4 regions of the Streptomyces sp. NPDC020597 genome follow, and region 4 is predicted to be linked to each of the others. Evidence: riboswitches for the same ligand, from Rfam matches in the RefSeq annotation. Region 4 holds a riboswitch; each other region holds the start of a gene.

Region 1 (5,211 bases), on a different contig from region 4:
TCGCCACCTGGCGGTTCGCGACCGAGCCCGTCGCCATCGGAGGCCAGGACATCGCACCCGGCGATCCCGTCCTGGTCGTGCTGGCCGCCGCCGACCGCGACCCGGCCCGCTTCACCGACCCCGACACCCTCGACCTCTCCCGCCGTGACAACCAGCACCTCGGCTACGGACACGGCATCCACTACTGTCTGGGTGCCCCGCTGGCCCGGCTGGAGGGCCAGACCGCGCTCGCCACCCTGCTCACCCGGCTTCCAGACCTCCGACTGGCGGTGGAACCGGCGGAGTTGAGGTGGCGCGGCGGCCTCATCATGCGCGGCCTGCGCACGCTGCCGGTCGAGTTCGCCCCGGTGTCCGCCGCCGGCTCCGGCGCCTGACGGTCGTGTCACGAACAGTGCGGACCTGACGGAACGTCAGCCGGATTGTGACCATGAGGCGGAGCAAAGGTGACCGATCCTCAAGTCTGTGATCTTCACGTGATCTGCGCGGCATTAACTTGTGACAAGTGATCGTCTGCCGATACGTTCACTCGTCAGCGCGACGCGTCAGATCACTCGCCCGCGCCGGCACTGCTGTCCAGAGAAAGGCCCTCGCATGCTCTCCGGGAACGGTCGTCACCGTCGCCCCCGCCAGGCCCCCGCGCTGCTCGTCGCGGCCGGGGTGACCGGCTCCGCCATCGCCATCCCGCTGCTCGCCGCCTCCGGCGCGAGCGCCGCGGACGGCACGGTGTGGGACAAGGTGGCGCAGTGCGAAACCGGGGGCTCGTGGAGTGCCGATGACGGCGGTGACGGCGAGTCCGGCGGCCTGAGCCTGACCCTGCAGGACTGGAAGGCCTACGGCGGGCTCGACTATGCGGCGAGCCCCGATCTGGCCAGCCGCAACCAGCAGATCGCCGTGGCGCAGAAGGTGCTCGCGGCCAAAGGCGTCGGCGCGTGGGGCACCTGCGGGCTGACCTCCGGGCTCACCAAGGAGAACGGCGCGCTGGCCGTGGACACCGGCGTGGCGGGCGATTCGTCTGGTTCATCCGGATCGTCGGGTCTGTCGGACCTGTCGAGAGGCTTGTCGGGTTCCTCGGGGTCGTCGAGCTCCTCCGATTCGGGCAAGGGCTCGACCGACTCCAGCGGTTCGACCGATTCATCTGACTCGTCCGCATCGCCCGACCCGTCCGGCAATTCCTCGAGTTCGCCCTCGGCGTCGCCTTCGTCGCCTTCGTCCTCTTCTGCCGCCGTGGGCGACTCCGACGGCACCGGTCGTCAGGGCGACCCGCAGGCGGCCGACGGCTCGACCGCGGGTACTTCGAAAGCGGATGACTCGGACAAGTCGGTCCAGGATGTGGGTTCCTGGAATCTCGTCGACACCGGTTCCCTCGGCTCCGGCCGCCATCGAGGCACCACGGCCGACGAGGCGGCGGTGGAGGGCGCCGACGTCGGGGCCGGCGGTGCGTCCACCGCCTCGACGGGCCGGCATGCCGCGGCCGGCTATGTCGTCCAGGAGGGCGACTCTCTCGCCTCCATCGCCGACTCCCTTGGCCTCCACGGCGGATGGCGCGCCCTCTACGCCGAGAACAAGGACGTCATCGGCCCCGATCCGAGCGACATCGCCCCCGGTCAGACCCTCGACACAGGGGTCCAATAGGGCGCAAAGCCCAAGAAAAACAGCGGGAGTTCACGTCACGCTTCGCGTCGAATGTCCGATTTGGCGAAAGTGTGGGATGAGTCTCAGAAGCCCTGATCGTCTTTGAAATTCCGCGGATCGCGTGTCTACGGTCGTGACCGCTCGGCAACCCGAGCCCCGGCCGTCGCAACGCCGAATCCTGCCAGCGGCAGCCCGGGAACAGTCGTCGCGTCAAGCGCCGTAGGCAGGAGCGGGGGACCCAAGGTAAGTGCCGCACCGGGAAGTCACCGGAGCGGCTTGGGGTGAAGTCACCCCTCCACGGAGCGAGGTCTCCGACGGAGGAGTGGCCGGGCAACTCACTTGGCCCGAACCCGACAGCTCACCTCGCAGGCGTCGGTGAGGGGATCCACCATGCTGTTTTCCGGTAAGGGCAAGCACCGTCGTCCGTCCAAGGCCACCCGCGTCGCCGCTCTCGCCGGTGTCACCGGCGTCGCCATCGCCGCCCCGCTGATGGCGGCCGGCAACGCCTCCGCCGCCACCGCCTCCGAGTGGGACGCGGTCGCCCAGTGCGAGTCCGGCGGCGACTGGTCCATCAACACCGGCAACGGCTACTACGGCGGCCTGCAGTTCTCGTCCTCCACCTGGGCCGCGTACGGCGGCACGCAGTACGCCTCGCAGGCCAACCAGGCCTCCAAGGCCCAGCAGATAGCCATCGGCGAGAAGGTCCTCGCGGGTCAGGGCAAGGGCGCCTGGCCGGTCTGCGGCAAGGGCCTGTCCGGCGCCTCCTACGACGGGGGCGGCGCCGCCTCCTCGAACTCGGGCTCCTCGAGCTCCTCGGACAGCGGCAGCAGCTCCCGCTCGACCGAGCAGAAGAGCAGCTCCCGCTCCACCGACCGTCCGGCGGCCGCCAAGAAGTCCAAGACGGTCACCACGCCGACCGGCAAGAAGGTCAAGAAGGGCGACGGCGAGTACAAGGTCGTCAAGGGCGACACCCTCAGCTCCATCGCCGAGAAGCACAAGGTCAAGGGCGGCTGGCAGAAGCTGTTCCAGCTGAACAAGGACATCGTCCAGGACGCCGACCTCATCTACCCGGGTCAGCAGCTGCACCTGAAGTGACAGCCGGCTGCCGACGCCGACGAGGCCGCTGAGCCCTCCCGGTGAAGGCCGGTCGCCTGAGGGCCTCGTGAAGGTCTCCTCGCCCCCACCCCCATGGGCCCCCCGTCCCGGTGCGTGTTCCCCCGTACGCACCGGGACGGGGTTTTTCTTGCGCCCCGCGGGCGGTCGTCGCCCGCCCGCCCCGTTCCGCGCGCTGTTTGCGCGGTCTTCCGGGCGGCTTTTCCCAGCCGCTTTGTTCCGGACAGGAACAATGTGTACGGTCGGACCGTCCACGGGACGGTCGGTCGGTGGCCGACGCTCCGGAGACGGTTAGGCTCTAGGCGCAAGGCCACGCGCCGCGCACTTTCAGCGTCACATCCCATGAAGGAGATGCTCGTGCCGTCCATCGACGTCGTCGTAGCCCGGGAAATCCTGGACTCCCGAGGCAACCCCACGGTCGAGGTCGAGGTCGGCCTCGACGACGGCAGCACGGGTCGTGCCGCCGTCCCGTCCGGCGCCTCCACGGGCGCCTTCGAGGCCATCGAGCTGCGCGACGGTGACCCGAACCGCTACCAGGGCAAGGGCGTCGAGAAGGCGGTCCTCGCCGTCATCGAGCAGATCGGCCCGGAGCTCGTCGGCTACGACGCCACCGAGCAGCGCCTGATCGACCAGGCCATGTTCGACCTGGACGCCACCGACAACAAGGGCTCCCTCGGCGCCAACGCGATCCTCGGCGTCTCGCTCGCCGTCGCCCACGCCGCCTCCGAGGCCAGCGACCTCCCGCTCTTCCGCTACCTGGGCGGCCCGAACGCGCACCTGCTGCCCGTTCCGATGATGAACATCCTGAACGGCGGCTCGCACGCCGACTCCAACGTGGACATCCAGGAGTTCATGATCGCCCCGATCGGCGCGGAGTCCTTCTCCGAGGCGCTGCGCTGGGGCGCCGAGGTCTACCACACCCTCAAGAAGGTGCTGAAGACCAAGGGCCTGTCCACCGGCCTCGGCGACGAGGGCGGCTTCGCCCCGAACCTCGAGTCCAACCGCGCCGCGCTCGACCTCATCATCGAGGCCATCCAGCAGGCCGGTTACGTCCCCGGCGAGCAGATCGCGCTCGCGCTCGACGTCGCCGCGTCCGAGTTCTACAAGGACGGCAAGTACGAGTTCGAGGGCAAGTCCCGCTCGGCCGCCGAGATGACCGAGTACTACGAGGAGCTCGTCTCCGCGTACCCGCTCGTCTCCATCGAGGACCCGCTGTACGAGGACGACTGGGCCGGCTGGAAGGTCATCACCGACAAGCTGGGCGACAAGGTCCAGATCGTCGGCGACGACCTCTTCGTGACCAACCCGGAGCGCCTGGCCCGCGGCATCGAGGAGGGCTCCGCCAACGCCCTGCTCGTCAAGGTCAACCAGATCGGCTCGCTGACCGAGACCCTGGACGCCGTCGAGATGGCCCAGCGCAACGGCTTCAAGTGCATGATGTCCCACCGCTCCGGCGAGACCGAGGACGTCACCATCGCCGACCTCGCCGTCGCGGTGAACTGCGGTCAGATCAAGACCGGCGCCCCGGCCCGCTCGGACCGCGTCGCCAAGTACAACCAGCTGCTGCGCATCGAGGAGATCCTCGACGACGCCGCGGTGTACGCCGGCCGCTCCGCCTTCCCGCGGTTCCGCTCCGCGAACCACTGAGCACGGCCCGAGGCTGACCCCACCCGGGGTAAGGCCTAGCCAGTCGCACGAACGTCCCCGTACTCGGTCCCGTACCGTGTGCGGGGACGTACGCACGTGGGAGACGGGAGGCGCAGCACATGGCCGTGAAGGACCGGGACCGTTTCTCCACCGCGACCAGGATCAAGCTGCTCGGCGAACAGACCGCGGCCCGCGTGTACCGGTCGCAGACCAAGCGCCAGGCCCGCCGCTCCCGCCTCACCGGCCGCGCGGCCCTGCTGGCCCTCGTCCTGTGCACGCTGATCGTGGCCCTGGCCTACCCGATGCGCCAGTACGTCTCCCAGCGCGCCGAGATCGCCGACCTGGAGCGCGAGAAGCAGCAGGCCGGCGAGCGCGTCGAGCAGCTGCGCGACCTCAAGGCGCGCTGGCAGGACGACGCGTACGCCGAGCAGCAGATCCGGCTGCGGCTGCACTACGTGCTGCCGGGGGAGACCGGATACATCGTCGTCGACCCGGACGCCGCCCGGCAGTCGCGCGCCGAACTCGGGGCGGCCGACCGCCCCTGGTACTCCAATGTCTGGGACGGGGTCGACAAGTCCGACGCCTCTGACCACTGACCGACCGACCGACTGACCGATGGAAAGACAGGCATGCAGACGCCCCCGCCGACCACTCCGCGCACCGAGCCCACCGACGCGGACGTCGAGGCCTTCAAGCAGCAGCTCGGACGCCCGCCGCGCGGCCTGCGCGCGATCGCGCACCGCTGCCCGTGCGGTCAGCCGGACGTCGTCGAGACGGCCCCCCGGCTGCCCGACGGCACCCCCTTCCCGACGCTGTACT
Region 2 (5,211 bases), on a different contig from region 4:
CGGTCCACGAAGTCGTGGTGCGTGAAGCGGTGGACGTCCTTCGCGGACAGGCGCGGGTAGGGCGCGAAGAAGCGGTAGTACTTCGACTCGTCCGACACCTGCTCGTAGAAGCTGACCAGGCGCTCGGCGTCGTCGACGGTGATCGGGCGTACGCGCGCGGCGCCGCCGTCGCGCAGCACGACGTCGGCTTCCCAGTGGGCGGGGTACTCGTGCCGGTCCGACGCGCTCTGCATGGGGCCCAGACTACGGCTCGCTTCCGACAACGGCGCGAGGCAGTCTGGAGGGCGCACGCCGGGTCGAGGCCGCGATCCGGGGACCGCACGGTGAGGGGACACCCAGGGACCGTCCCTCACACGCTTCACTTGTGGAACACTGGTCTAGACAACCTGAGACACCGAAGGGCAGCATCACATGGCTGAGCGCCGCGTCAACGTCGGCTGGGCCGAGGGCCTCCACGCCCGCCCCGCTTCCATCTTCGTCCGGGCCGCCACGGCCGCAGGCATCCCCGTGACGATCGCCAAGGCCGACGGCAACCCCGTCAACGCGGCCTCCATGCTGGCCGTTCTCGGCCTCGGCGCCCAGGGAGGCGAGGAGATCGTCCTCGCCTCCGACGCCGAGGGCGCGGACGCCGCGCTCGACCGGCTGGCGAAGCTGGTCGCCGAAGGCCTCGAGGAACTCCCCGAGACCGTCTGAGCACCGCCGCGTTATGCGGTGAAGGGCTCGTCCGAATTCTCGGGCGAGCCCTTCGCAATTCCCGTGCACGGGCAGCAGAAATAATCCCCCGCGAATTACTCCTTCTTTGTATACGGCTCCCGTGTTAATGCCGCAGACCCGTCATGTTTACGGGAGGTTGCGAAGTCCTCACACGGTCGGCCCGCTCCGGTCCTTTGGAAAAGCGCAGCCGGTGCGCGAGTGTCGTGCGCTCGGTGTGCAGCGCGGTGACCGCCCGCGCGCGATCCCCGTCGCCGCGCGTCACCGCGTCGACGATGGCGCCGTGCTCCGCCCAGGACTCCACCGGGTCCGCCGGCGCCTCCACCGCGTACATCCAGGCGATCTTGTGCCGGAGCTGGGTGAGCATCGACGCGAGGGCAGGGCTTCCGGAGGCCTGGGCGAGCGTCTCGTGGAACCAGCCCCCCAGGGAGCGCAGATCCTCGCTGTTGCCCCTCCTGGCCCGCTCCTGGCCCAGCCGGACGAGCCCGCGCAGCACCTTCAGATGGGCCTCCGTGCGCCGCTGGGCGGCCCGGGAGGCGCCGAGCGGCTCCAGCAGCAGCCGCATCTCCAGCAGGTCCGCCGCCTCCTGCTCGGTCGGCTCCGCCACACACGCGCCCGCGTGCCGCCGGGTGACGACGAAGCCCTCGGCCTCCAGGGTGCGCAGCGCCTCGCGGACAGGGACGCGCGAGACGCCGTAGCGACGGGCGAGGAGTTCCTCGGTGAGGCGGCTGCCGCGTTCGTAGACACCCGCGACGATGTCGTCCCGGATGGCCGTGCACACCGAGTGCGCCGGAATTCGCATGACGGACCTCCGCCTTAATCCCCGTGAAACGTCGACGGTTGACGTGTGTTCCGTGACTCTATTGCAATGAGCGGGAATTTCCGACGGGGAGCCGGAATCCAGGGATATTTTTTGGACAGCGGGGCCCCGAAAACGGCGAAAGCCCCGGCCGAGGGGCCGGGGCCGAACGATCTGTCGCCGTCGGTCGTCAGACGTTGACGCCGTGCTTGCGGAGATAGGCGACCGGGTCGATGTCCGAGCCGTACTCGGGGGTCGTGCGGGCCTCGAAGTGCAGGTGCGCTCCGGTGACGTTGCCGGTCGCGCCGGACAGCCCGATGCGCTGGCCCGGGGTGACCGTCTGGCCCACCGACACCTCGATGGACAACAGGTGACCGTACTGCGTGTACGTCCCGTCGTTCATCTTGATGACGATCTGGTTGCCGTAGGCGCCGCCCCAGCCCGTCTCGACCACGGTGCCGAGGCCGACCGCGTGCACGGTGGTGCCGCTGGCGGCGTGGAAGTCGACGCCGGTGTGGCTGCCGGAGGACCACAGCGAGCTGCTGGCCTGGTAGCCGGTGGAGACGTAGGAGCCGGTGATCGGCGACACGAAGGCGTTGAGCCGCTTGCGCTCGGCCTCACGGGCGGCACGCACGCGTGCCTCGCGCTCCTCCACCGCCTTCTTCGCGGCGGCCTGGCGGGCGGCCTCCTCGAAGGCGGCCTTCTTCTGTGCGGCGACCTGCTCGTCGACCTGGTCGGCGACCGACTCGGCCACGGACTCGCCCGCCGTGACGACGGGGATCAGACCGGTCTGCTCGGGGGTGGGCTCGGCCGCGAAGGCCGGGGCGGAGGCGACGGAGGCCATCACGCCGGTGCCGGTGAGCGCCGCCACGCCGACCGCGCGAGCGGTGGAGCGCTGCATCCGGCTGGGCCGGCGGTGCTTCCCGGTGGCGCAGGTGAACGCCATGAAGTCAGAGGTGTCCTTTCCTTCCCTCTCGCCTACCGGGTTAGCTGACGGGTTCGGAGCAGGAAGGTCTCCTACGGACACCCTCGTGTACACGCGGGCGTCCGATTCACCCCAGGGACTTCACAAGTGGGTCCCCGGCTCCCCTGGCTCGCGCCGTACGGGGACTCGGCGATGACTGTCCGGTGCCGCGGCTTGCGGCGCAGTGCCTGACGGACAGCCCGGATGAAGCTAAGCGGCGAAGGGATCAATCCTCAAACGGATCACGGTTTTTGTAGCGCATCCCACAGGGCAGACAGGCAACGTCCGCCTCAATTCGGACAAACAGAAGCCCTGGTGACACTCGGTCGACCAGGGCCTCTGCGGGTGCGTGCCGTTGCCGCGGCGATCCTCGGCTACTCGGCGGACACGACCTTCACCTCGCCGATGCCCAGGGCCTCGACGGGCGCCTTGATCTGGGCCGCGTCACCCACCAGGACCGTCACCAGGCGGTCCACCGGGAAGGCGTTCACGGCCGCCGCGGTGGCCTCCACCGTGCCGGTTGCGGCGAGCTGCCGGTACAGCGTCGCCTGGTAGTCGTCGGGCAGGTGCTGTTCGACCTGGTCGGCCAGCGTGCTGGCGACGGCCGCCGCGGTCTCGTACTTCAGCGGCGCCACCCCCACCAGGTTCTGCACGGCGACGTCGCGCTCGGCGTCGGTCAGCCCCTCGGCGGCGAGGGTGCGCAGCACCTTCCACAGGTCGTCCAGCGCCGGGCCGGTGTTCGGGGTGTCGACCGAGCCGCTGATGGCGAGCATCGCGGCGCCCGAGCCGTCCGGGGCGGACAGAAGGACCTGCCCGAAGGCGCGGACGCCGTAGGTGTAGCCCTTCTCCTCACGCAGGACGCGGTCCAGGCGGGAGGTGAGGGTGCCGCCGAGGCAGTAGGTGCCGAGCACCTGGGCGGGCCACACGCGGTCGTGCCGGTCGGCGCCGATCCGGCCGATCAGCAGCTGCGTCTGGACGGCCCCCGGGCGGTCCACGATGACGACCCGGCCGGCGTCGTCGGCGGTGACCGGCGGCACGGGCCGGGGCTCGGCTGCGGAGCCCGTCCAGGCGCCCAGGGTGTCGCCCAGGAGTGCGTCCAGGTCCACGCCGGTGAGGTCGCCGACGACCACGGCGGTGGCCGTCGCCGGGCGGACGTGCTTGTCGTAGAAGCCGCGGACGGCCGCGGAGTCGATCTTCTCGACCGTCTCGGCCGTGCCCTGGCGCGGACGCGACATGCGGGCGGTGGCCGGGAACAGCTCCTTCGAGAGCTCCTTGGCAGCGCGCCGGGAGGGGTTGGCCAGCTCGTGCGGGATCTCGTCCAGGCGGTTGCGCACGAGGCGCTCGATCTCGCTGTCGGCGAACGCGGGCGCCCTGAGGGCGTCCGCGAGCAGACCGAGGCCCTTGGTCAGGCGCGAGGCCGGGACCTCGAGGCTGATGCGGACGCCGGGGTGGTCGGCGTGCGCGTCCAGGGTGGCGCCGCAGCGCTCCAGTTCGGCGGCGAACTCCTCGGCGGAGTGTTTGTCGGTCCCCTCGGTGAAGGCGCGCGCCATGATCGTGGCGAGGCCGTCGAGACCGGCCGGCTCGGCGTCCAGCGGGGCGTCGAGCAGGATCTCGACGGCCACGACCTGCTGGCCGGGGCGGTGGCAGTGCAGCACTGTCAGGCCGTTGGCCAGGGCGGCACGCTCGGGCGCCGGGAACGCCCACGGCTTGGCCTCGCCCGCCTGGGGCTGGGGGTGGAAGTCCATCGTGGCGAGCTCGGTCACCGGGCCGCCTCCTCGTTCTCGTCCTGGTCGGCGGGGGCTTCGGCGGCGGTGGGCTCGTAGACGAGCACCGCGCGGTTGTCGGGACGCAGGCGGGCCTCGGCGATCTCCCGCACCTCCTCGGCCGTCACGTCCAGCACACGCTCGACCGCGGTGAGGGCGAGCTGCGGGTCGCCGAACAGGACGGCGAACCGGCACAGTTCGTCGGCGCGGCCGGCGACCGTGCCGAGCCGGTCGAGCCACTCGCGCTCCAACTGGGCCTGGGCGCGCTCCATTTCCTCGGCGGTGGGGCCCTCCTCGGCGAACCGGGCGAGCTCCTCGTCGATGGCCTCCTCGATGACGGGCACCTCGACGTCGCCGGACGTCTTCACGTCCAGCCAGCCCAGGGAGGGCGCCCCGGCGAGCCGCAGCAGGCCGAAGCCGGCCGCCACCGCCGTACGGTCGCGGCGCACGAGCCGGTTGTAGAGACGGGAGGACTCGCCGCCGCCGAGGACGGTGAGCGCCAGGTCGACGGCGTCGCACGCGCGCGTGCCGTCCTCGGGCAGACGGTAGGCGGCCATCAGGGCGCGGGCCGGCACCTCCTCCTCGACGACCTCCCGCAACTGCTCGCCGATGACGTCGGGCAGGGAGCCGTCACGCGGCTCGGGCTTGCCGTCGTGCCCGGCGATGGAGCCGAAGTACTTCTCGACCCAGGCGAGCGTCTGCTCCGGGTCGATGTCGCCGACCACCGACAGGACCGCGTTGTTGGGCGCGTAGTACGTGCGGAAGAACGCCCGCGCGTCCTCCAGCGTCGCCGCGTCCAGGTCGGCCATCGAGCCGATCGGCGTGTGGTGGTAGGGGTGGCCGTCGGGGTAGGCGAGGGCCGTCAGCTTCTCGAAGGCCGTGCCGTAGGGGACGTTGTCGTAGCGCTGGCGGCGTTCGTTCTTGACGACGTCGCGCTGGTTCTCCATCGACTCGTCGTCGAGCGCGGTGAGCAG
Region 3 (5,211 bases), on a different contig from region 4:
CGCTTAAGTAGGAGCGTCGACATGCACGACCTTATCCGTCGCACCCTCGAGTGGGTGCGTCTTCTCCTCGCGCCCGGCACCGGGAAACGGCGTCGCACCCACCGTCAACGGCCCCGGCTCTGCCTGCACTTCACCGCCGTACGGCACGACCCCGTACCCGTGGAGCCGCGCCTCCCCCTCCACCGTTCCCCGTACGGGCTCGTCGGCTCACTCGACGGCGCGGAGTCCGTTCTCGTGCGCCCCTTCCTCGCCGCGCACGATCGGGAGGCCGCGCTCCGGCAGCGTCGTCGGCCTGCCCTCGTCCTGGCCGCCGACTTCGGGATCGACCTGGACGGGCACCTCATCGGCGCGCGGGAGGTGGCCGCGTGACGAAGCCGGCCTTCTCCTCGTCCCCCCGGCTCCTGCCCTGGCCGTCCCCCGAAGGGAAACCCTGCTACCTGGTGACCGACGACCAGGGCAGCCGTCTCTCTCGTCTCGCCGACGAGCTGGAGGCCCAGCAGCTCGCCCTGGCCGTCGACGTGCTCGGACTCGCCCGCCCGCTGCTGGACGATCCCGCGTCGCCGTACACCGAGGTGCGTTACGCGGGACTTCGGCTCGCCGAGTGCCTGAGGGACGCCCTGCGCGTCGCCGAGTCCCGGGGCATGCGCCTGCCCGCGCCGGACGCCGGAGGCGTCAGACCGCGCTGAGGCCGGTGAGGGAGGCCAGCGGCAGCGTGTGCTGGGTCTGCAGGACCTTCGCTCGCAGGTAGCGGACGTTGTGCGGGGTGGTGAAGACGCCGGTCGGCACACGGTCCTGGACGTCGATGCCCAGACCCCGCAACTGCTCTGCCTTGTCGGGGTTGTTGGACAGCAGATCCAGGGACGTGATGCCGAGGGCGCGCAGCATCTGGGCGGCCGCCGTGTAGTCCCGGTCGTCCTCGGGCAGGCCGAGCGCGGCGTTCGCCTCGTAGGTGTCGAGGCCCTGGTCCTGGAGGGCGTACGCGTCGAGCTTGTTGTAGAGGCCGATGCCGCGGCCCTCCTGGCGGAGGTAGAGCAGGACACCGCCCGTCGCCGCTATCCGCTCGACCGCCTCGCGCAGCTGGGGGCCGCAGTCGCAGCGGGCGGAGCCGAACGCGTCGCCGGTCAGGCACTCGGAGTGCAGCCGGACCAGCGGGACCGAGCCCGCGGCCGGCTCGCCGAGGACGATGGCGACGTGCTCCTGGCCGTCGACGAGGCCGTGGAAGGTGACCAGTTCGGCGTCCACGGAGTAGCCGTCGTGGAAGCGGAGCGGAACCCGGACGCGGGCGCGCTGGGTGGCGGCGGGGGTGTCGGGCATGAGGGGCTCCCGGGTCCGGAGGGCGTTGACAGGGTGACACTGGGCCGGGTGTTGCTTCAGATTTGAAGCAACACCGACGAAACGAGACCCTACCCCATGCTTTAAATTTGAAGCAACGGGTTTGTGGTGTGGCTCACGAGACCCCGGAGGCCCCCGGGGTCCCCGGCGTTCCGGAGCAGGGCGACGAACGCCGCCGCCACGGGAGCTCCTCGGGTCCGGCCTCGCCGCCCGCGTCCTCCTGGAAACCCCGGACGACCTGCGTGAAGATCCCCTCGAGCTGTCCCACCTGCTCGGGGGTGAGCCGGTCGAACAGGCCGGCGCGGACCGTCTCGACATGGCCGGGTGCGAGGTTCTGCAGGATCGCCATGCCCTCGTCCGTCAGGACCGCGACGGTGCCGCGCTTGTCCCAGCGGCACTCCTCGCGCCGCACCAGCCCGTCCTTCTCCAGCCGGGACACCGCATAGGTCAGCCTGCTACGGGTGATCTTCAGCTGCTCCGCGAGCTCGGTCATCCGCAGTCGGCGCTCCGGGATCTCCGAGAGGTTGGCGAGGATGGAGTAGTACAGGTGGGGCATGCCGGCCTCCTGCTGGAGCTGCCGGTCGATCGCGTCCTCCAGCAGGAGGTAGCCGGCAACGTAGGCGCGCCAGGCGCGCTGCTCCTCGGGGGTGAGCCAGCGAGTCGTCATGCACCCAGTGTAGGTTGTTTCAAACTTGAACCAAGACGTCCACGCAAGACCGCCGTCGGACCGAGCCCGGGAGCACGCCGATGCCGTACCCGTACGTCCTGCTGTCCGCCGCCGTCTCCCTCGACGGCTACCTGGACGACACCACGCCCGAACGCCTGCTGCTCTCCAGCCCCGCCGACTTCGACCGCGTCGACGCGGTACGGGCCTCCGTGGACGCCATCCTCATCGGCGCCGGCACCATCCGCGCCGACAACCCCCGGCTCCTGGTGAACTCCCCCGAGCGGCGCGCCGTCCGGGTCGCCGCCGGCCGGCCCGCCTATCCGCTCAAGGTCACCGTCAGCGGCTCCGGCGACCTCGACCCGGCGGCGAACTTCTGGCACACGGGCGGCGAGAAGGCCGTGTACACGACCGAGAAGGGCGCCGAACGGGCCCGCGCGCTCGGCATCGCCGCACACGTCGTCCCGCTCGGCCCCGAGCTGGACTGGCGCCGCCTCCTCACGCACCTCCACGACGAGCTCGGCGTCCGGCGCCTCATGGTCGAGGGCGGCGGAACCGTCCACACCCAGCTGCTCCAGCAGGGGCTCGCCGACGAACTCCAGCTCGTCCTCGCCCCGCTGTTCGTGGGCGACCCGGACGCGCCCCGCCTCTTCGGGCCGGGCGGCTACCAGGGCGGACGGCTGCGGCTGGTGGAGACGCGGCGCATCGAGGACGTCGTCCTGCACCGCTACGAGCCCACCGCCCCCGGCGCCGGACCGCTCGCCGCCGCGGCCGACCGCCACTGGCTGGCCCTCGCCTGCGAGCTGGCCGCCCAGTGCCCGCCCTCGGACACCGCGTTCAGCGTCGGGGCGGTGATCGTCGCCGCGGACGGCACGGAGCTCGCCCGCGGGCACTCCCGCGAGGCCGGCGACCCGGTCGTGCACGCCGAGGAGGCGGCGCTCGCCAAACTCGACCCGGCCGACCCCGGGCTGGCCGCCGCCACCGTCTACACGAGCCTGGAGCCGTGCGCCCGCCGCTCCTCCCGTCCCGCCCCGTGCGCCCGCCTCATCCTGGACGCCGGTGTGCGCCGGGTCGTCACGGCGTGGCGCGAGCCGGACACCTTCGTGGCGGCGGCGGACGGGACCGGCCTGCTGGCGGCCGCGGGCGTCGACGTCCTCGTGCTGCCGGAGCACGAGGAGCGGGCGAAGGCCCCGAACCGGCACCTGCTGTGAGGCCGGGGCCGGGCCGCGACAAACCCTGGTGCTCGGCGTCCGCCGGATGACGTACACTTGAGACACAACGACGCGGGGTGGAGCAGCTCGGTAGCTCGCTGGGCTCATAACCCAGAGGTCGCAGGTTCAAATCCTGTCCCCGCTACTGAAGGCCGAGGGCCGGAATCTGAAAGGGTTCCGGCCCTCGGTGCTTTTGCCCCGGACCACTCCGCGCCGCCCAGTGCCACCCAGCGCCACTCCGGGGGCGCATCGTGACCCTTCGTGACCGCCCGGCCGCCCTGTGCGCCGGGGCCGGGGCGCCGTCGCTACGCGTGTGACGGGTGATGCGCGGCGGACGAGGGGCAACTCGCCCGTTTTTCACCGCTGCTGGCCCGAAAGTCCAGGCCAGAAATGTTATTGATCAAGCAGAAGAGCTTGGAAACGCACCCCCGGGTCTATTAACGTTCGATAACGCAGCGCGGCCGTCCCAGCCGGCACCAGAGCCGGCTCCGCGCGCGCACGCGCCGAATCCCGTAAGGGAACCGGGGAACCACCACCTTGGGGTGAATCACGCGGAAGCCTCCGTGAACTCGCAGAGTCCACGGCCGGTATACGCGCGTAGGAGACCTTCCGACTCCGAACCCGTCAGCTAACCCGGTAGGCGACGGAAGGAAAGGAGTGCGCCCGCGTGGCGTCCAACCCGCCTGCCCCCGAGGCCCCGTACGCGCCGGCCCGACCCTCCACCGAGACCTTCGGCTACGGCGGCCACCGCACCGACGAGGGCCCCTGGGAGGAGTGGAACCCCACCGCGGAGTCCATTCGCCCGGTACGCGGCAAGCACCGCGTCGCCAAGCAGCGCGGCGGCGGATTCGCCCGCAGCTCCACCGTCCTCGGCGTCGGCGTCATAGCCGCCGTCAGCGCCGGCGGGATGGCCAGCGCCAACACCGGCAAGGCCCCGGTCTCCATCTCCATGCCGGACCTGCCCGGCGTGGGCTCGCTGATCTCCGAGGACGAGCCCGCCCCGGAAACCGCGTCCGCCCTGGCGAGCTTCGGCTCCGAGGCCGCCGTCGACAACGACACCGACGCTGACGCCGGCACCGCCCAGAGCGTCGCCGACGCCGGCGAGGCCCTGCGCAGCCGGATCATGGCCCAGGCCGAGTCGCAGAAGACCCAGGTCGAGGTCAAGGCAGCCGCCGCGGCCGCCAAGGCGAAGGCCGACGCCGTCGTCAAGGCCGAGAAGGAGGCGGAGGCCAAGGCCGCCGCCGCGAAGAAGAAGGCCGCCGAGGAGGCCGCCGCCAAGGTCGAGGCCGCGCGCCTGGCCGAGCTGGCCAAGCAGTACACGCTGCCCACCTCCTCGTACACCATCACCTCGACGTTCGGTCAGGCCGGCTCCCTGTGGTCCTCCGGGTACCACACCGGACTCGACTTCGCCGCGCCCACCGGCACGCTCATCAAGGCCGTCCACTCCGGCACCGTCACCGAGGCCGGATGGGCCGGCGCTTACGGCTACCGCACCATCCTCACCCTGGACGACGGCACCGAGATCTGGTTCTGCCACCAGTCGTCGATCAACGTCAGCGTCGGCCAGAAGGTCGCCACCGGTGACGTGATCGGCCGCGTGGGCGCCACCGGGAACGTCACCGGGGCGCACCTGCACCTCGAGGTCCACCCGAACGGCAACGCCGACGGCATCGACCCGGCGGCCTGGCTGCGCAGCAAGGGCCTCAACCCCTGAGCCCTCCCTCGAGGACGCCTGAGTCGTCTCTCGAGGAGCTTTCAGGACCATCGAGCAACGGCAGCCCTGACGGCCACCCCCGACGTCAGGGCTGCCGCTTGTTCACATGTTCTTCGTGCCCCGCGCGGAATGGCGTGCCCGCCGCGTCCGTTGAGACGAAGCATGACTTCTCTGCGCACCATCGGCTCCTCCGACCTCGAGGTCTTCCCGCTCGCCCTCGGCGGCAACGTCTTCGGCTGGACCGCGGACGAGGCGGCCTCCTTCGCCGTCCTCGACGCCTACTCGGCCGC
Region 4 (5,211 bases):
GAAGTCGTCGTGGGCGAGGAGCCGGTGGCGGCGGGGCGCGGCGCTCGCCGTCGTCGCGGGGGCGAGGGCCGCCAGGGCGGCGGAGGCGGCGAGTGCGCCGAATGCCCTGCGCGTCGTCGTCACGGGATGCGTCTCCTTCGGTCGGACCGGGCGGCGGGGCGGCTTCCGCGAGCGGCGGACGCCGGGCCGACGTCTGGTCGACGTCCCACCGGGTCCGAGGCCGACGATGAAAGCGCTTGCCGTCTGACCGGACCACTGTGTCGGCTCGCGGCGTCGCCTGTCGACACCGCGACCGGACACGCCACAGGACCGCAATGAGACGATCACGTGTTTCCGGCCCCGCGACGCATCAGAACCGGGCACCGAGGGCCGAGCGGCGAACGCGGCCCGCACGCGGGCACGCCGAAGGCCGGGCCCCGGATCTCGCGATCGGGGTCCGGCCTTCGGCTGCGCGTCGGGCGGGTCGGCGGCGGGGATCAGCCGACGGAGACGCCGTGGGAGCGGAGGTAGGCGAGCGGGTCGACGTCCGAGCCGTAGTCCGGCGTGGTGCGGATCTCGAAGTGCAGGTGCGGTCCGGTCACGTTGCCCGTCGCGCCGGAGAGTCCGACCTGCTGGCCCACGCCGACGGTCTGGCCGGCCGAGACGGACAGCTGGGACAGGTGGGCGTACTGGGCGTAGTAGCCGTCGTTCAGCTTGATGACGACCTGGTTGCCGTAGGCGCCGCCCCAGCCCGCGGAGACGACGGTGCCCGCGGCGACGGCCTTGAGCGGGGTGCCGGTCGGGACGACGAAGTCGACGCCGGTGTGGTAGCCGCTGGACCACATGCTGCCGGACTGGTGGTAAGGCGTGCCGACGGTGGCGCCGGACACGGGCAGGGTGAAGTCGCCGCTGCTGCTCTCGGCGGCCTGGACGGCGGCCTTCGCGGTGGATGCGGAGGACGACGACTCGGCCGCCGTCAAGGACTTCGAGGACGTCGACGACTTCGCGGAGGAGGACGAAGAGGACGCCGAGCCGGACGACTTGGGCGCGCCGGCGGAGGCCTTCTTGCCGATCGACAGCTTGAGGCCGGGGTGGATCAGCGAGGGGTCGGCGCCGACGGCCTCGCGGTTGTCCTGGTACAGCTTCTTCCAGCCGCCGCCGACGTGCTGCTCGGTCGCGATCTTCGAGAGGCAGTCACCGGAGCGCACGGTGTAGGTCGTGACGGCGGCGGTCTTCCGGGCCGCCGGGGCGGCCTGCGCGGCCTTCTGGGAAACGGTCTGCGCGACCGCCTGCGAGACGGCCTGGGACGCGGACTCCGGAGTGGCCGCGTGGGCGCCGGAGGCGGCCATGAGCGGAAGGGCGAGCGCGGCCCCGCCGGTTCCGGCGGCGGCTATGGAACGGGTGAGGCGCTGGGCCTTGGGACGACGGTGCTTACCCTTCGCGGGCATGACGAATTCCTCTCCGGCGCCTGCGGGGTGAGCTGTCGGGTGCGGACTGGAGATGTCCGGCCGCGTCGGGACGCGGCTTTACCCCGAGCCTGTTCCGGGACCGGAACAGGCGGTCGTGCCTGTGGGTCCCCCGCTCCTGCCGTGTACGGGTGGGTGTGCGGATTCCGGGCGGCGGCAGGATTGGGCGTCCGTCCGGATTGGTGTGGAACGTAAGCGACCAGGACGCACAGGGACAAGCAGAGGTTGCACGGCCATGGCATTTGTCTTGATCCGCCGCGAGAATTCCCGGTCACCCTCCGTGAATCAAAACAACCCTATTGGGTCAAGCACCCCGGAAATCCACATGAATTACGTGAACATGACGGGCGACGCACGGTCACCTTTATGACGCTGCTCACGTGACGCCGCTCCAGCTTTCTTTATTCCAGAGCGAGTTATCACGAAGAATCCAATTCGGACAGAAACCTCAGATGCGACGCAGTCGGATAACCGTCGCATCGAGGTCGCCCCGCAGTCCGGTGTGCAACCCGTGATGCAGGAGCACCGCGCCTCGGTGGACTTCTCCCGTTTCACGGCATTCGTACGACGCCGTCGGGTCGAGTCCGCGCAGCCGTAGCGCCGGGACGGGCTCACCGAACCGCTGGGCCTGGAGCCAGGCCAGGACGACCGCCTCGTCGCCGAGCACGTACTGGACGGCGCTCAGGCCGCCCGCCGGAGGACGCAGCCGGTACAGGTCGCCCTGCTGCACGAGCGTCCGGATGTCCTTGTAGAGGTCCACCCACCGGCGCGCCTCGGCGAGCTCCTCCTCGCTCCACTCGGCGAGGTCCCCGCCGACGCCGAGCACCCCGGCCATGGCGCTGACGAACCGGAAGCGCAGTGAGCTGACCCGCCCGTTGAGCTGCGTGTTGGGGCTGTCGGTGACCCACGCGGCCATCACCCGGGCGGGGTGGATCTGGCTGAAGCCGTGCTGGATGACGAGCCGGTCCAGCGGGTCGGTGTTGTCGGAGGTCCACACCTGGTCGGTGCGGCTCATGATCCCCAGGTCCACCCGTCCGCCGCCGCCCGAGCAGGACTCGAAGGCGACGCCGGGGTGGGCCGCCCGCAGCCGGTCCAGGAGGGCGTACAGGGCCCGCACGTGGTCGACCCACAGACGTTGCGGATAGGGGTCGTCCGGCCAGCCGGCGTCGGTGAAGCAGCGGTTGAAGTCCCACTTGACGTAGTCGATCGGCGCGCTGGACAGGAGCCCGTCGAGCTGCTCCCAGAGGTACTCCTGGACGTCCTCGCGTGCGAGGTTCAGCATGAGCTGATTGCGGAACTCCGTCCGCTTTCGCCCGGGTTGGAATTGCACCCAGTCCGGGTGCGCCCGGTAGAGGTCGCTGTCCGGGTTGACCATCTCGGGCTCGACCCAGATGCCGAACTGCATGCCGAGGGCGCGCACGTAGTCGGCGAGGGGCTTCAGCCCGTTCGGGAAGCGGTCCGGGTTGGGCTGCCAGTCGCCGAGCCCGGCGTGGTCGCCGGTCCGGGCCCCGAACCAGCCGTCGTCCACCACGAAGAGCTCGACCCCGATCGCCGCGGCGCGCCGGGCGAGGGTCGCCTGCTGCTCCTCGGAGATGTCGAAGTAGGTGGCCTCCCAGGAATTGAACAGCACCGGCCGGTCCCGCCCGGCGTCCGGGACGACATGGGCCCGCTGGTAGGCGTGCCAGGCACGGCTCGCCCCGCCGAAGCCGCCGTCGCTCCACAGGCCGGCGAAGACCGGGGTGGTGAAGGACTCACCCGCCGCGAGGCGCAGCAGGCCCGAGTCGTCGTACCCGGCTCCGCCGGTGACCTGCACACGTGCGTCGGGGAGCCGGGCGACGGCGATCCGCCAGGAGCCCGACCAGCCGAGGGCGCAGCCGTAGACCTCGCCGCGCTCCTCGGTGGCGTCGGTGTCGAGGGCGACCCAGGGCAGGTGCTGGTGGCCGGTGTGGCCGCGGCGGCTGCCGATGACCGTCTCGCCGGGGCCGAGCGGGGTGCGCGCGAGCTGCGACTCGGCGGCCCAGCGGCCGTGCAGCTGCGAGAGCCGCCAGTCGTCCCGCTCGGGCAGGGTCCAGGTGGCCGAGTCCGCGCGGAGCAGTTCCAGCGGCTGCTCGCCCTCGTTGCGCAGGGTCGTCCACCGCTCGACGACGTCGCCGCGCATCCGGTAGTGGAGGGTGACGGCGAGCCCGGCGTCCCCAAAGCGCAGCCGCAACTCGTCACCGTCCCGCTCGTGCGCCTCGAAGGTCCACTCGGTGCCGCGGCGCTCGTCGGTGCGCACCGACAGGGCGGGGCGGACGAAGCGGGGGCCGCCCTCGACCGGGTACTCCTCACGGCCGTCGAGCGGGGACTCGAAGGACGCCCCGCGCTCCGACCAGGGAAGCGCGGCCAGCGCCTCGGCGTCGGCGAGCGCGATGCCCGGGCCCCAGTGCAGATGGACCAGCTCGCCGGCCTCGGTGAGGTGGAGGGCATAACTGCTCGTGGGCCCGGACAGGACCCAGGTGCGGCCGGCGTCGGCGATCTCGGGCATCAAAAACCCCCACTGTTTCGAACAGGTGCGATCAAGCGTCAACATCATCGAACGCGGTCGGCCCGTCGGGCAACTTCCGGCGGACGACGCCCCACCTGGGCGGACGCGACGCACGGCCGCCGGCCCGACGAACCGTTGCCCCGACGGCCCGTGTCGTATGGTCGGGGAGGTCCTGCCGGCCACCACGAGCCGCGCCGGTGCGGACCGACTGGGAGGGAGCCCCCGTGACGCAGCAGATCCCGTCGACCGAGCCCGAGCTGGCCGGAGTGCGCAACTTCCGGGACGTCGGGGGTCTGCCGACCGTCGACGGCCGGCGGGTGCGCCACGGCGTGCTGTACCGCAGCGGCCACCTCGCGCACGCGACCGACGAGGACACGGCGTTCCTCGCCGGCCTGGGCCTGCACACCGTCTTCGACTTCCGCAACGCCGCGGACCAGAAGCTGGAGGGCCCGGACGTCGAGCTGCCGGGCGTGCGCAACGTGAACCTGCCCCTGTCGGACCCGGCGGACGGCGCCGAGTTCTGGAAGATGGTGCGGGACGGCGAGATCGACCAGCTGCGGGGCATCCTCGGCGACGGCAAGGCGGCGGCCCGGATGGTCGCCTCCTACCGCAGGATCGTCACGGAGCGCACGGCGGAGCACTCGCGGGTGCTGCACGCGCTCGCCGAGGACAGCGTGCCGGCGCTGATGCACTGCGCGGCGGGCAAGGACCGCGCGGGCCTGTCCGTCGCGGTGACGCTGCTCGCCGTGGGCGTGGAGCGCGAGGCGATCCTCGGCGACTACCTGGAGTCCAACGCCAAGCACCGCCGCTACAAGGTGCACCGCAGCGCCACCTCCGCCGCCGCCTACTCCCCCGAGGTCATGGAGCTGCTCGGCCCGCTCTTCGACGCCCGCGCGGAGTACCTCGAGGCGGCCTTCGAGACCGTGGAGCAGACCTGGGGCGGCGTCGACGCCTACCTGGAGCAGGGCCTCGGCCTCTCCCCCGAGACCCGCGCCCGGCTGCGCGAGCGGCTCCTGGACTGACGGCGCCCTACTGCTTGGCGCCCACCTCGAACAGCAGCCAGAGGAATCCCGCGAAGAGATGTCCGACGGCGATGTAGATGATCAGCCGGATCCAGAGGGTGCGGGGGAACTTCTCCTCGAGGTCGCTCATGACGTCGCTCCGGTCTCTGACGGGTTCGGGCCCAGGCACAGCGTGGCCGTGGGGCTCTGCAGCAAGGTGTGGACGAAGAGGAGTTCGACC

The links. Region 4 has a riboswitch for cyclic di-AMP ahead of ACH4ZA_RS19045 (peptidoglycan DD-metalloendopeptidase family protein). Riboswitches for the same ligand answer to the same signal wherever they lie in the genome.
Region 1: it holds a riboswitch for cyclic di-AMP, as region 4 does, so the genes downstream of both, ACH4ZA_RS08175 (transglycosylase family protein) here and ACH4ZA_RS19045 (peptidoglycan DD-metalloendopeptidase family protein) in region 4, are expected to answer to the same signal.
Region 2: it holds a riboswitch for cyclic di-AMP, as region 4 does, so the genes downstream of both, ACH4ZA_RS22110 (M23 family metallopeptidase) here and ACH4ZA_RS19045 (peptidoglycan DD-metalloendopeptidase family protein) in region 4, are expected to answer to the same signal.
Region 3: it holds a riboswitch for cyclic di-AMP, as region 4 does, so the genes downstream of both, ACH4ZA_RS10785 (M23 family metallopeptidase) here and ACH4ZA_RS19045 (peptidoglycan DD-metalloendopeptidase family protein) in region 4, are expected to answer to the same signal.

Annotation. Positions count from the first base shown of each region.
Region 1 is NZ_JBIRUL010000003.1:454,827-460,037, forward strand. Features, by position in the region: gene ACH4ZA_RS08165 (cytochrome P450) at 1-374, shown strand, start outside; gene ACH4ZA_RS08170 (transglycosylase family protein) at 592-1,632, shown strand; cyclic di-AMP (ydaO/yuaA leader) riboswitch at 1,838-2,019, shown strand; gene ACH4ZA_RS08175 (transglycosylase family protein) at 2,023-2,727, shown strand; gene eno (phosphopyruvate hydratase) at 3,097-4,392, shown strand; gene ACH4ZA_RS08185 (septum formation initiator family protein) at 4,512-4,988, shown strand; gene ACH4ZA_RS08190 (DUF501 domain-containing protein) at 5,022-5,211, shown strand, end outside.
Region 2 is NZ_JBIRUL010000012.1:116,693-121,903, reverse strand. Features, by position in the region: gene ACH4ZA_RS22125 (GNAT family N-acetyltransferase) at 1-233, opposite strand, end outside; gene ACH4ZA_RS22120 (HPr family phosphocarrier protein) at 412-693, shown strand; gene ACH4ZA_RS22115 (GntR family transcriptional regulator) at 818-1,513, opposite strand; gene ACH4ZA_RS22110 (M23 family metallopeptidase) at 1,701-2,456, opposite strand; cyclic di-AMP (ydaO/yuaA leader) riboswitch at 2,471-2,637, opposite strand; gene ACH4ZA_RS22105 (pitrilysin family protein) at 2,849-4,237, opposite strand; gene ACH4ZA_RS22100 (pitrilysin family protein) at 4,234-5,211, opposite strand, start outside.
Region 3 is NZ_JBIRUL010000004.1:463,812-469,022, forward strand. Features, by position in the region: gene ACH4ZA_RS10755 (hypothetical protein) at 22-369, shown strand; gene ACH4ZA_RS10760 (hypothetical protein) at 366-686, shown strand; gene ribA (GTP cyclohydrolase II) at 673-1,314, opposite strand; gene ACH4ZA_RS10770 (MarR family winged helix-turn-helix transcriptional regulator) at 1,448-1,999, opposite strand; gene ACH4ZA_RS10775 (dihydrofolate reductase family protein) at 2,080-3,207, shown strand; tRNA gene ACH4ZA_RS10780 (tRNA-Met) at 3,279-3,352, shown strand; cyclic di-AMP (ydaO/yuaA leader) riboswitch at 3,699-3,867, shown strand; gene ACH4ZA_RS10785 (M23 family metallopeptidase) at 3,875-4,921, shown strand; gene ACH4ZA_RS10790 (aldo/keto reductase) at 5,084-5,211, shown strand, end outside.
Region 4 is NZ_JBIRUL010000010.1:4,679-9,889, reverse strand. Features, by position in the region: gene ACH4ZA_RS19050 (DUF6250 domain-containing protein) at 1-123, opposite strand, end outside; gene ACH4ZA_RS19045 (peptidoglycan DD-metalloendopeptidase family protein) at 477-1,427, opposite strand; cyclic di-AMP (ydaO/yuaA leader) riboswitch at 1,432-1,589, opposite strand; gene ACH4ZA_RS19040 (alpha-galactosidase) at 1,894-3,969, opposite strand; gene ACH4ZA_RS19035 (tyrosine-protein phosphatase) at 4,194-4,991, shown strand; gene ACH4ZA_RS19030 (DUF6126 family protein) at 4,999-5,121, opposite strand; gene ACH4ZA_RS19025 (helix-turn-helix domain-containing protein) at 5,118-5,211, opposite strand, start outside.